DNA from 2 places in the Streptomyces sp. NPDC056835 genome. Region 1 is predicted to be linked to the other one. Evidence: riboswitches for the same ligand, from Rfam matches in the RefSeq annotation. Region 1 holds a riboswitch; the other holds the start of a gene.

What was found. Region 1 has a riboswitch for glycine ahead of gcvP (aminomethyl-transferring glycine dehydrogenase). Riboswitches for the same ligand answer to the same signal wherever they lie in the genome.
Region 2: linked by a shared signal. The riboswitch ahead of gcvT (glycine cleavage system aminomethyltransferase GcvT) and the one ahead of gcvP (aminomethyl-transferring glycine dehydrogenase) in region 1 are both predicted to bind glycine.

The regions. Positions count from the first base shown of each region.
Region 1 is NZ_JBHUBB010000035.1:82,054-86,769, forward strand. Features, by position in the region: gene gcvP (aminomethyl-transferring glycine dehydrogenase) at 1-1,624, opposite strand, end outside; glycine riboswitch at 1,803-1,900, opposite strand; gene ACFRMN_RS31610 (PRC-barrel domain-containing protein) at 2,014-2,412, shown strand; gene ACFRMN_RS31615 (DNA polymerase IV) at 2,307-3,839, opposite strand; gene ACFRMN_RS31620 (MerR family transcriptional regulator) at 3,887-4,456, opposite strand; gene ACFRMN_RS31625 (bifunctional nuclease family protein) at 4,636-4,716, opposite strand, start outside.
Region 2 is NZ_JBHUBB010000017.1:36,084-40,799, forward strand. Features, by position in the region: gene glyA (serine hydroxymethyltransferase) at 1-605, opposite strand, end outside; gene gcvH (glycine cleavage system protein GcvH) at 622-999, opposite strand; gene gcvT (glycine cleavage system aminomethyltransferase GcvT) at 1,106-2,284, opposite strand; glycine riboswitch at 2,434-2,531, opposite strand; gene ACFRMN_RS20590 (AAA family ATPase) at 2,703-3,449, shown strand; gene ACFRMN_RS20595 (enhanced serine sensitivity protein SseB) at 3,529-4,269, shown strand; gene ACFRMN_RS20600 (enhanced serine sensitivity protein SseB C-terminal domain-containing protein) at 4,534-4,716, shown strand, end outside.

The sequences.
Region 1 (4,716 bases):
GCTCGGCGGGCGCGAAGGGGTGCAGCGCCCCGAACTCGGGCCAGGTGACCGGCTCCATCTCGGTGGTCGCGTTCAGCTTCATCGTGCAGGAGCCGAGCGGGATCATGCCGCGGTCCAGCGCGTAGTCGCGGTCCGCGAGCCGGCGCAGATAGCGCAGCATCGCGGTCTCGGAGCGGTACTGGTGGAAGACGGGGTGGGTCAGATAGTCGTCGGTCCGCAGCAGCGCGCCGGGCAGCGCGTCCTCGGTGGCCGCGTCCAGCGCCTCGATGTTCCCGCTCACGCCGAAGGCCGTCCACACGGCGGCCAGCTGCGTACGGCCGGTGGTCTCGTCGCAGGCGATGGAGACATGGTCGGCGTCGGCCAGGCGGAGATTGACGCCGCCCTCACGCGCGGCGGCGACCACCTCGGCGGCCCGGCCGGGGACCCGGACGGTCAGCGTGTCGAAGTACGCGCCGTGCACGATCTCGACGCCACCCGCGCGCAGCCCCTCGGCGAGCAGCGTGGCGTAGCGGTGGGTACGGCTCGCGATGGACCGCAGCCCCTCGGGGCCGTGGTACACCGCGTACATCCCGGCCATGACGGCGAGCAGCACCTGCGCGGTACAGATGTTGCTGGTGGCCTTCTCGCGGCGGATGTGCTGCTCGCGGGTCTGGAGCGCCAGCCGATACGCCTTGTTGCCGTCGGCGTCCACCGACACCCCGACGAGCCGGCCCGGCAGGCTGCGCGCGAACTTCTCGCGTACGGCCATGAATCCGGCGTGCGGTCCGCCGAAGCCCATCGGGACCCCGAAGCGCTGGGTGGTCCCCACCGCGATGTCCGCGCCCAGCTCACCCGGCGAGGTGAGCAGCGTCAGCGCGAGCAGGTCGGCGGCGACGGTGACGATCGCGCCGAGGCCGTGCGCCTGCTCGACCACGGGCCTGATGTCCCGTACGGCCCCCGAGGCGCCCGGGTACTGGAGCAGCACACCGAAGACCCCGCGCTCGGCCACCTCGGCCGGAATGCCCTCGCTCAGGTCCGCGACGACGACCTCGACACCGGTCGGCTCGGCGCGGGTCTCGATCACGGCGATGGTCTGCGGCAGGGCGTCGGCGTCCACCAGGAAGACACCGCCCTTGACCTTGCCGACACGGCGGGCGAGCGCCATCGCCTCCGCCGCGGCGGTGCCCTCGTCCAGCAGGGAGGCGCCCGAGGTCGGCAGTCCCGTCAGCTCGGCCACCACGGTCTGGAAGTTGAGCAGCGCCTCAAGCCGGCCCTGGGAGATCTCCGGCTGGTACGGGGTGTACGCGGTGTACCAGGCCGGGTTCTCCATCACATTGCGCAGAATCACCGACGGCGTGTACGTGCCGTAGTAGCCGAGCCCGATCATCGGCGCGAGCACCTGATTGCGGTCCGCGAGGGAGCGCAGCTCGGCCAGCACCTCGGCCTCGGTACGGGCCTCCGGAAGCCGCAGTGCCTCCGTGCTCTTGATGACGTCCGGCACCGCGGCGGCGGTCAGCTCGTCGAGCGAGCCATAGCCGACCTGAGCCAGCATCTTCGCCTGCGCCGGCGCGTCGGGCCCGATGTGGCGCTGCTCGAAGGGGGTGCCTCGCTCCAGCTGGGAGAGCGGAATGCGGTTGACGGTCATTACGGGAGGCCTCCTGGTCGACGCGACCTGTGAGGGGCACCGAGACGCGGGTGCCCGAACGGCCTCCCCCTCTGTCATCTCGACCTGAGAGCTTCACCGGCCCGCCCGGAGGCGGCCCGGCTTTCACCGTCGGTGAGAGCGGATGCCGTCCGACGCCCGCCCTGCTTTCCAGAGTGACCTCGTCCGTGCGGTACGGGGGCCTGAGAGATTCCGGGGAGGATTTGCTCCTTCGGCGCCTCCGGCCTTCTTTCCGGAGGACTCTCCCGCACGGGGTCAGCAGCCGCTTGCCAGCCTACCAGCGCGACCTTCGGCACAACTTTCGAGTGGCCGACGCCCGACTTCTGCACTTTTGTAGTATTCACAAGCAGTTGCGACCAGTTGGAGGGACCGTGGAGACCGACGTTGATCCGCGCAGTCTGATAGGCCGCAAGGCGTTCGACCGCAATGGCCATAAGCTCGGGACAGTGGACGAGGTGTATCTCGACGATGCGACCGGAATCCCGGAGTGGGCCGCTGTCCGTACCGGACTCTTCAGTCGCGACGCCTTCGTCCCCCTTGCCCCCAGCACGCTCTCCCAGGACGGTCTGCGGATCCCGTTCGAGCGGGCGCTGATCCGGGACGCCCCCGATTTCGGTGTCGGCCGGCATCTCTCCCCCGACCAGGAACTCCAGCTGTACCACCACTACGGCCTGGCCCTTCCGGACCCCGAGTCACCCGAACGGCCCGCTTCGCTGTCCGACCGTGACTCCGATCGCGACTTCGGACGACTGGCCGGCCAGGACGACTGACCCGCCACCGCCGGCACCAGGGGCAGCGGCTCCGAGAGCTCCAGATCGGGGTCGTCGGCCCAGAAAGTCCGCACCCGCCCCGGCGCGGATCCCGGCTCCTCGAACCGTACGGTCACCCTCCGCAACCCGCTGCCCTGCACCCAGCCCGCACCGAACTCGCGATGGTGTACGTCGTGCCCCGCCGGGAAACGCCGCTCGGCGGGCACGTCCGGAGCCTCCGCGGGCCCACCGCTCCCGCCCGCCGCCGCTCCGGACGTCGCGGCCCCATCCCCGACGGCCCGCTCCGCACCCGCCGGCTCGCGCGCCCGCGAGTCCGCCGACGCGTGCGGGGCGGCGGCGGTCTCATCGGCCTGGGCCTGGGCCTGGGCGAAGAGATCCTCCTGCGTGAAGTCCGCGAGCCCCGTCACGCCCACCCCGAGCAGCCGTACCCCACCCGTGGTGTCCACCGACTCCAGCAGCCGCCCCGCGGCCTCCCGCACCACCCCCGGGTCGTCCGTGGGCCCGCGCAAGGTCTCCGAACGGGTCAGGGTCGAGAAGTCGTACCGCCGCACCTTGAGGACGACGGTCCGCCCCGAACGCCCCGCCGCCCGCAGCCGCTCGACGCACCGGTCCGCGAGTCGGTCCACCTCCGTGCGCACCCTGACCCGGTCGTGCAGATCGACATCGAAGGTGTCCTCGACCGACACGGACTTGGCGTCGCGCTCGGACACCACGGCCCGGTCGTCGAGCCCGAGCGCCATCCGGTACAGCGAGGCGCCATGGGCCTTCCCCAGCAGCCGTACGAGCTCGTCCTCACCCGCCTCGGCCAGATCGGCGACCGTGGTCATGCCCGCCCGGCGCAGATGGTCCCCCGTCGCCGGCCCGACGCCGGGCAGCGTACGCACCGGCATGGGCCCCAGCAGGGCGCGCTCCGTACCCGGCTCTATGAGCACGAGGCCGTCCGGCTTGGCCTGCTCGGAGCCGATCTTCGCCAGCATCTTGGACCCCGCGAGGCCCACCGAACCGCTGAGCCCCGTCACCGCCCTGATGTCCCCGCGCAGCCGCTCACCCGCCGCCAGCGCCGAGGCGGTGTCATCGGCCGAGCCCCCCGCCTCCAGGTCCACGAACGCCTCGTCCAGGCTCAGCGGCTCCACCAGCGGCGACAGCCTCCCCAACAGCTCCATCACCTGCTCGCTGACCGCGCGGTAGAGCGAGAAGCGCGGGACGAGATAGGCGGCGTTCGGCGCCAGACGCCTCGCCTGGGCCATCGGCATCGCCGAGTGCACCCCGAAGCGTCTCGCCTCGTACGAGGCCGTGGAGACCACCCCACGCGGGCCCAGGCCGCCGACCACCACCGGCTTTCCGCGCAGACTCGGCTTCGCCGCCTGCTCGGCGGCGGCGAAGAAGGCATCCATGTCCAGATGCAGGATCGTCGGCGCGGATCTCACATCACCGATGCTCCCTCACGCCACTGACAATCGGCCCGGGAGACGCGTCAGACAGCCCGGTCCCGCCGCCGTCTGGCCAGTTCATCGGCGGGGTTGTTGCCGATCAGCGTCTCGCCGGTGTCGGTCCGCTCCCCATGGAGCTGGGACAGCGCGGCCTCGACATCCCGCCACACCACACCGACCGCGATCCCGAAGACCCCCTGGCCCCCCTGGAGCAGGCTCACCACCTCGTCGGGCGAGGAGCACTCGTAGACCGTCGCGCCGTCGCTCATGAGCGTCACCCGGTCCAGATCCCGGAAGCCGCCGGCCCGCAGATGCTGGACCGCCGCCCTGATGTTCTGCAGAGCGACCCCGGTGTCCAGGAACCGCTTCACGATCTTGAGGACGACCACGTCCCGGAAGCTGTAGAGCCGCTGGGTGCCCGACCCGTACGCGGGGCGGACACTCGGCTCGACGAGTCCCGTGCGTGCCCAGTAGTCCAACTGGCGGTACGTGATCCCCGCCGCCGCGCACGCGGTCGGACCCCGGTATCCGACCGTCTCCGCACCGGGATCGGGGGCACTGCCGTGAAGCGGATACGGACCGCCCGCCGCCGTACTGTCGCCGCTGCTTCTCACGCCGACCCTCCGTCCTTGACCTGCCCTGTCGAAGGTAGGCAGTCACCCGGGGCGCGTCAACGATCGCCACACTCGCCACGCCGAGTGATAATCACCCTGAGTGTGGTTTCCCGTACCCCTTTCCGGGGAAAGGCTGACCGAATGCGCTGACAGAGCCCGGCGCAGCGCTCACCGGCCGCTCACTGGCTGTTGGTCCCGAAGTCCTCCGGAGAGATCTGGTCGAGGAACTCGCGGAACTTCTCCACCTCGTCCTCCTGCTC
Region 2 (4,716 bases), on a different contig from region 1:
ATCAGATACGCGCCGACCTCGTCCGCGATCCGGCGGAAGGCGGCGAAGTCCAGCCGGCGGGGGTACGCCGACCAGCCGGCCACGATCAGCTTCGGACGGGACTCCTTGGCCAGCCGCTCGACCTCGGCCATGTCGACCTGGCCGGTCTTGTCGTCGACGTGGTACGCGACGACGTTGTAGAGCTTGCCGGAGAAGTTGATCTTCATGCCATGGGTCAGGTGCCCGCCGTGGGCGAGGTTCAGACCCATGATCGTGTCGCCGGGGGAGAGCAGCGCGAACATCGCCGCCGCGTTCGCCTGGGCGCCGGAGTGCGGCTGTACGTTCGCGTGCTCGGCGCCGAAGAGCGCCTTCACCCGGTCGATGGCGATCTGCTCGATCACATCGACGTGCTCGCAGCCGCCGTAGTAGCGGCGGCCGGGGTAGCCCTCGGCGTACTTGTTGGTCAGCACGGAGCCCTGCGCCTCCATGACCGCGACCGGAGCGAAGTTCTCCGAGGCGATCATTTCGAGCGTGGACTGCTGACGGTGGAGTTCGGCGTCGACGGCGGCGGCGACGTCGGGGTCGAGCTCATGGAGCGAGGCGTTCAGAAGCGACTTCGAAGACATCACGGTCCCTGGGGTCTCAGTTGCCGGAAAACTCTGTGTACTCATCGGCGCTGAGCAGGTCATCGGGCTCCTGCGCGACGCGTACCTTGAACAGCCAACCGCCCTCGAACGGGGCGGAGTTCACCAGTGAGGGGTCGTCCACGACATCCTGGTTCGTCTCGGTGACCTCACCGGTCACCGGGGCGTACAGATCGCTGACGGACTTGGTGGACTCCAGCTCTCCGCAGGTCTCGCCCGCGGTCACCGTGTCACCGACCTCGGGAAGCTGGGCGAACACGACATCGCCGAGGGCGTTCGCCGCGTACTCCGTGATACCGACCGTCGACACGCCGTCCTCGGCGGCCGTCAGCCACTCGTGCTCCTTGCTGTAGCGCAGCTGCTGGGGGTTGCTCATGACCTGAATTCTCCTGTACGCGGGGGTGTGGTGCGGAACAGCTGTCTTACGGACCGAGACGGCGCCCGGGTCAGGGACCCGACCGAGGGGCGTGCTGAAGTCCGTATCACTTCTGACGCTTGTAGAACGGCAGCGCCACGACGTCGTACGGCTCGTGGGAGCCGCGGATGTCGACCCCGACGCCCGCCGTGCCGGGCGCCGCGTGCGAGGCGTCGACGTATGCCATGGCGATCGGCCTGCCCAGGGTCGGGGAGGGGGCGCCCGAGGTGACCTCGCCCACGACGGCGCCGCCCGCGACCACCTGGTACCCGGCGCGCGGGACCCGGCGGCCCTCGGCGATCAGGCCGACGAGCTTGCGGGGCGGGGCGGACGCGGCGCGCTCGGCGGCGGCCCGAAGGGCCTCACGGCCGACGAAGGCGCCGCCGTTCGAGGTCTTCTCGAACTTCACGACCCGGCCGAGGCCGGCGTCGAACGGGGTCAGGGCGGTGGACAGCTCGTTCCCGTACAGCGGCATTCCGGCCTCAAGACGGAGCGTGTCGCGGCAGGACAGCCCGCAGGGCACCAGACCGACGCCCGCGCCGGCCTCGGTCAGCGCCTGCCACAGCCGCTCGGCGTACCGGGGCTCGACGAACAGCTCGAAGCCGTCCTCGCCGGTGTAGCCGGTACGCGCGATCAGCGCGGGAACACCGGCGACGGTGCCCGGCAGGCCCGCGTAGTACTTGAGCCCGTCCAGATCGGCGTCGGTCAGCGACTTCAGGATGCCCGGGGACTCGGGACCCTGGACCGCCAGCAGCGCGTACGCGTCGCGGTCGTCGCGTACCGCCGCGTCGAACCCCTCGGCGCGGGCGGTCAGCGCGTCCAGCACGGTCTGGGCGTTGGAGGCGTTGGCGACGACCATGAAGGTGTCCTCGCCGAGGCGGTAGACGATCAGGTCGTCCAGGATCCCGCCGTCCTCCCGGCAGATCATGGTGTAGCGGGCGCGGCCCACGGCGACGGCGCCGATATTGCCGACCAGCGCGTAGTCGAGGAGGTCGCCGGCCGCCGGTCCCGAGACGGTGATCTCACCCATGTGGGAGAGGTCGAACAGACCGGCACGGGTGCGGACGGCGTGGTGCTCGTCGCGCTCGCTCCCGTACCGCAGCGGCATGTCCCAGCCCGCGAAGTCGGTCATGGTCGCGCCCAGCGCGCGGTGCGTGGCGTCGAGGGCGGTGAGACGCGGGGTGCCGGGGGCGGCGGGGGTGCTGGGGCCGGGCGTGCTGGTGCTGCTCGGGGGGACATGGCTCATCGGTGTGACTCCCAGGGCATGACGGCGAGGACGATCCTCCCCATCTGTCATCGGAACCTGAGAGGTTCATCACGGCCACCCGTAGGAGGGCGGTCATGACTTGCACCTTGGGTGGAGCCGCGGAAGCGCGGCCCGCTTTTCAGATCTGCCTCATCCACGCGGTACGGGGCCTGAGAGATTCAAGGGAGGAACTTGCTCCTTCGGCGCCCGGCGCACACGGTGACCGGGACTCTCCCGCGCGGATTCAAACGGCCGGTATGCAGTTGGCGGGCACATCATCGCACGCATCACCGCCGAGCGGGACGCCCGGTCCGCAACTCGCCGTCCCCAGCAAAAAGCTTGTGACGCATTACCATTTCTTTACACTTCTTGGGCAAGGGTCATGGGCCAGGCCGACTGAGCTGACAGGGGGACGGCGATGATGTCGAAGGGGTCCGGAACGTACGCGACGACCACGGGGGTGCCGGCACAGACGGGCACAGCCGCAGGGCCCGGCGCACCCGCCCGGGACGGCGCGGCCCGGGACGGCGCGGCTCGCGTCGCGCGGATCGTCCGCGATCTGCGGGGGCGGGGCCCCACCGCGGCGGGGGGTGCGCGAGGGCGCGGTACGAGCGGTACGAAGAGCCTTGTCTTCGCCGAAGGCGATCTGGTGGTCGTCTCCGGGCTGCCGGGCAGCGGCAAGTCGACCTTGATCCGGCGGGCCGCCGAGGCGACAGGGATCGACTCCCAGGACGCCAGAGACCGCTGGGCCCGCCGGCTGCCGGGCGCCCTGCCCTACGCCGTCTACCGCCCGCTCGTCCGGATAGCGCACTACGCGGGCCTGTGGCGCGCGCTGGGCTCCGGCGAGAGCGTCGTCGTCCACGACTGCGGTACGCAGACGTGGGTACGGCGCCGGCTGGCCCGTGAGGCCCGCAGACGTGGCCGCCGGCTCCATCTCGTCCTTCTGGACGTCTCGCCCGAGGTGGCGCGCGAGGGTCAGCGGGAGCGCGGCCGGGGGGTGTCCGGCTACGCCTTCGCCCGGCACCGCCGCGCGGTCCGCCGCCTGCTCGCCGACGCCGAGACCGGGCGGCTCCCCCGGGGCTGCGCCTCGGCGGTCCTCCTGGACCGGGACGCGGCGGCGGCGCTGGAGCGGATCGCGTTCCCGGCCGCGCGGGCGGCGGATTGAGCGCCCCCGGGCAGGCGGGACTTCGGACTCACTCGTCTAAGGTGCTGCCGCGGGGGCGAGGGTGGCGAAGGAGAGCACGGTGAACACAGCATGGCCGGGCAACGAGCTGGAAGAGGTGCTTGGAGCCTCGCTCGGCGCCGACGCGGCGGGAGCACGGCTGGTCGAGGTCCTGGGGCGCAGTGAGGTCTGGGTACCGCTGCCCCAGGGCGGCGGTCCCGACAGCCCCGACCTCGATCTGCCGACCCTGGAGATAGAGGGCGTCCCGTATGTCCCGGTCTTCAGCTCCGAGCAGCAGTTCCTCCAGTGCGTCGGCGCCCACATGGCCTTCACCGTCGCCCCCGCCCGTGACTTCGCCCGGGGGCTGCCCCCGCAACTCGGTATCGCGGTGAACCCGGGCGGCGCCGTCGGGATGCCACTGCCGCCGCCGGCCGTCGCCGAGCTGTGCCGGGTGGGGCGTACGCCGCTCGACGGCCCGGCGAGCGGCGGCCGGGTGCGGCTCTTCCAGCCGGACTGGAAGGAGGATCCGGTCGAGTTCCTTTCCGCCGCCGCGGCCGAGTTCGAGGCGTCCGGCGTGGTGCTCTCCGCCCGCCGCGCGCTCGCCAGCGTCGAGGGCGAGCCCCCCGCGCTCTTCATCGGAGTCCAGCTCTCCTCCTGGGAGGCCCCGGACCGTAACGCCCCCATGGACGCGCTCGGCCGGGCGCTCGGCCGGGTGGCGGTGGACTGGCCCGTCAATCTCGTCCTGCTGGACGTGGCCCAGGACCCGGTCGGCGACTGGCTGCTGGAGCGGGTGCGGCCGTTCTATCAGCGCGCACACGCATAGCGGCGCGAGGAACGGGCAGTCGGTACGGGCCGGGAACCACGGGCAGGACAGGGAAAGAGACCGGCCACGCCCGCGCCCTCACGGCGGGCGCGCCGGTCGTCAAGTCTGTGTCAGGAAGCCCCTCTAAGCTGGTTTGATGGCTGGGCCGCCGCACTGTGTGCCCGGTGGGTCGCCCTTCCCGCGGCGGACCGCGCCGGGCGTGCGGGGACGCGCGGACTTCGGGGGGCTGGACGAGTGGTGGATCGAAGAGGGGCGGGACCCAGAGTGAGCGCGTCAGGCACCGCGGCGGCCGGGCAGGTCGAGCACATGCTGCGCCAGGTGACGCCAGGACGTTACGACGCGTACGAGGCGCTGCTCCAGGCGCTCGCCGACGACAGTGTCTGGATGCTGCTCTGGCACGGCCGCGCCGGATCGCCCGAGGCCCAGTACGGCAACATGGAGATCGAC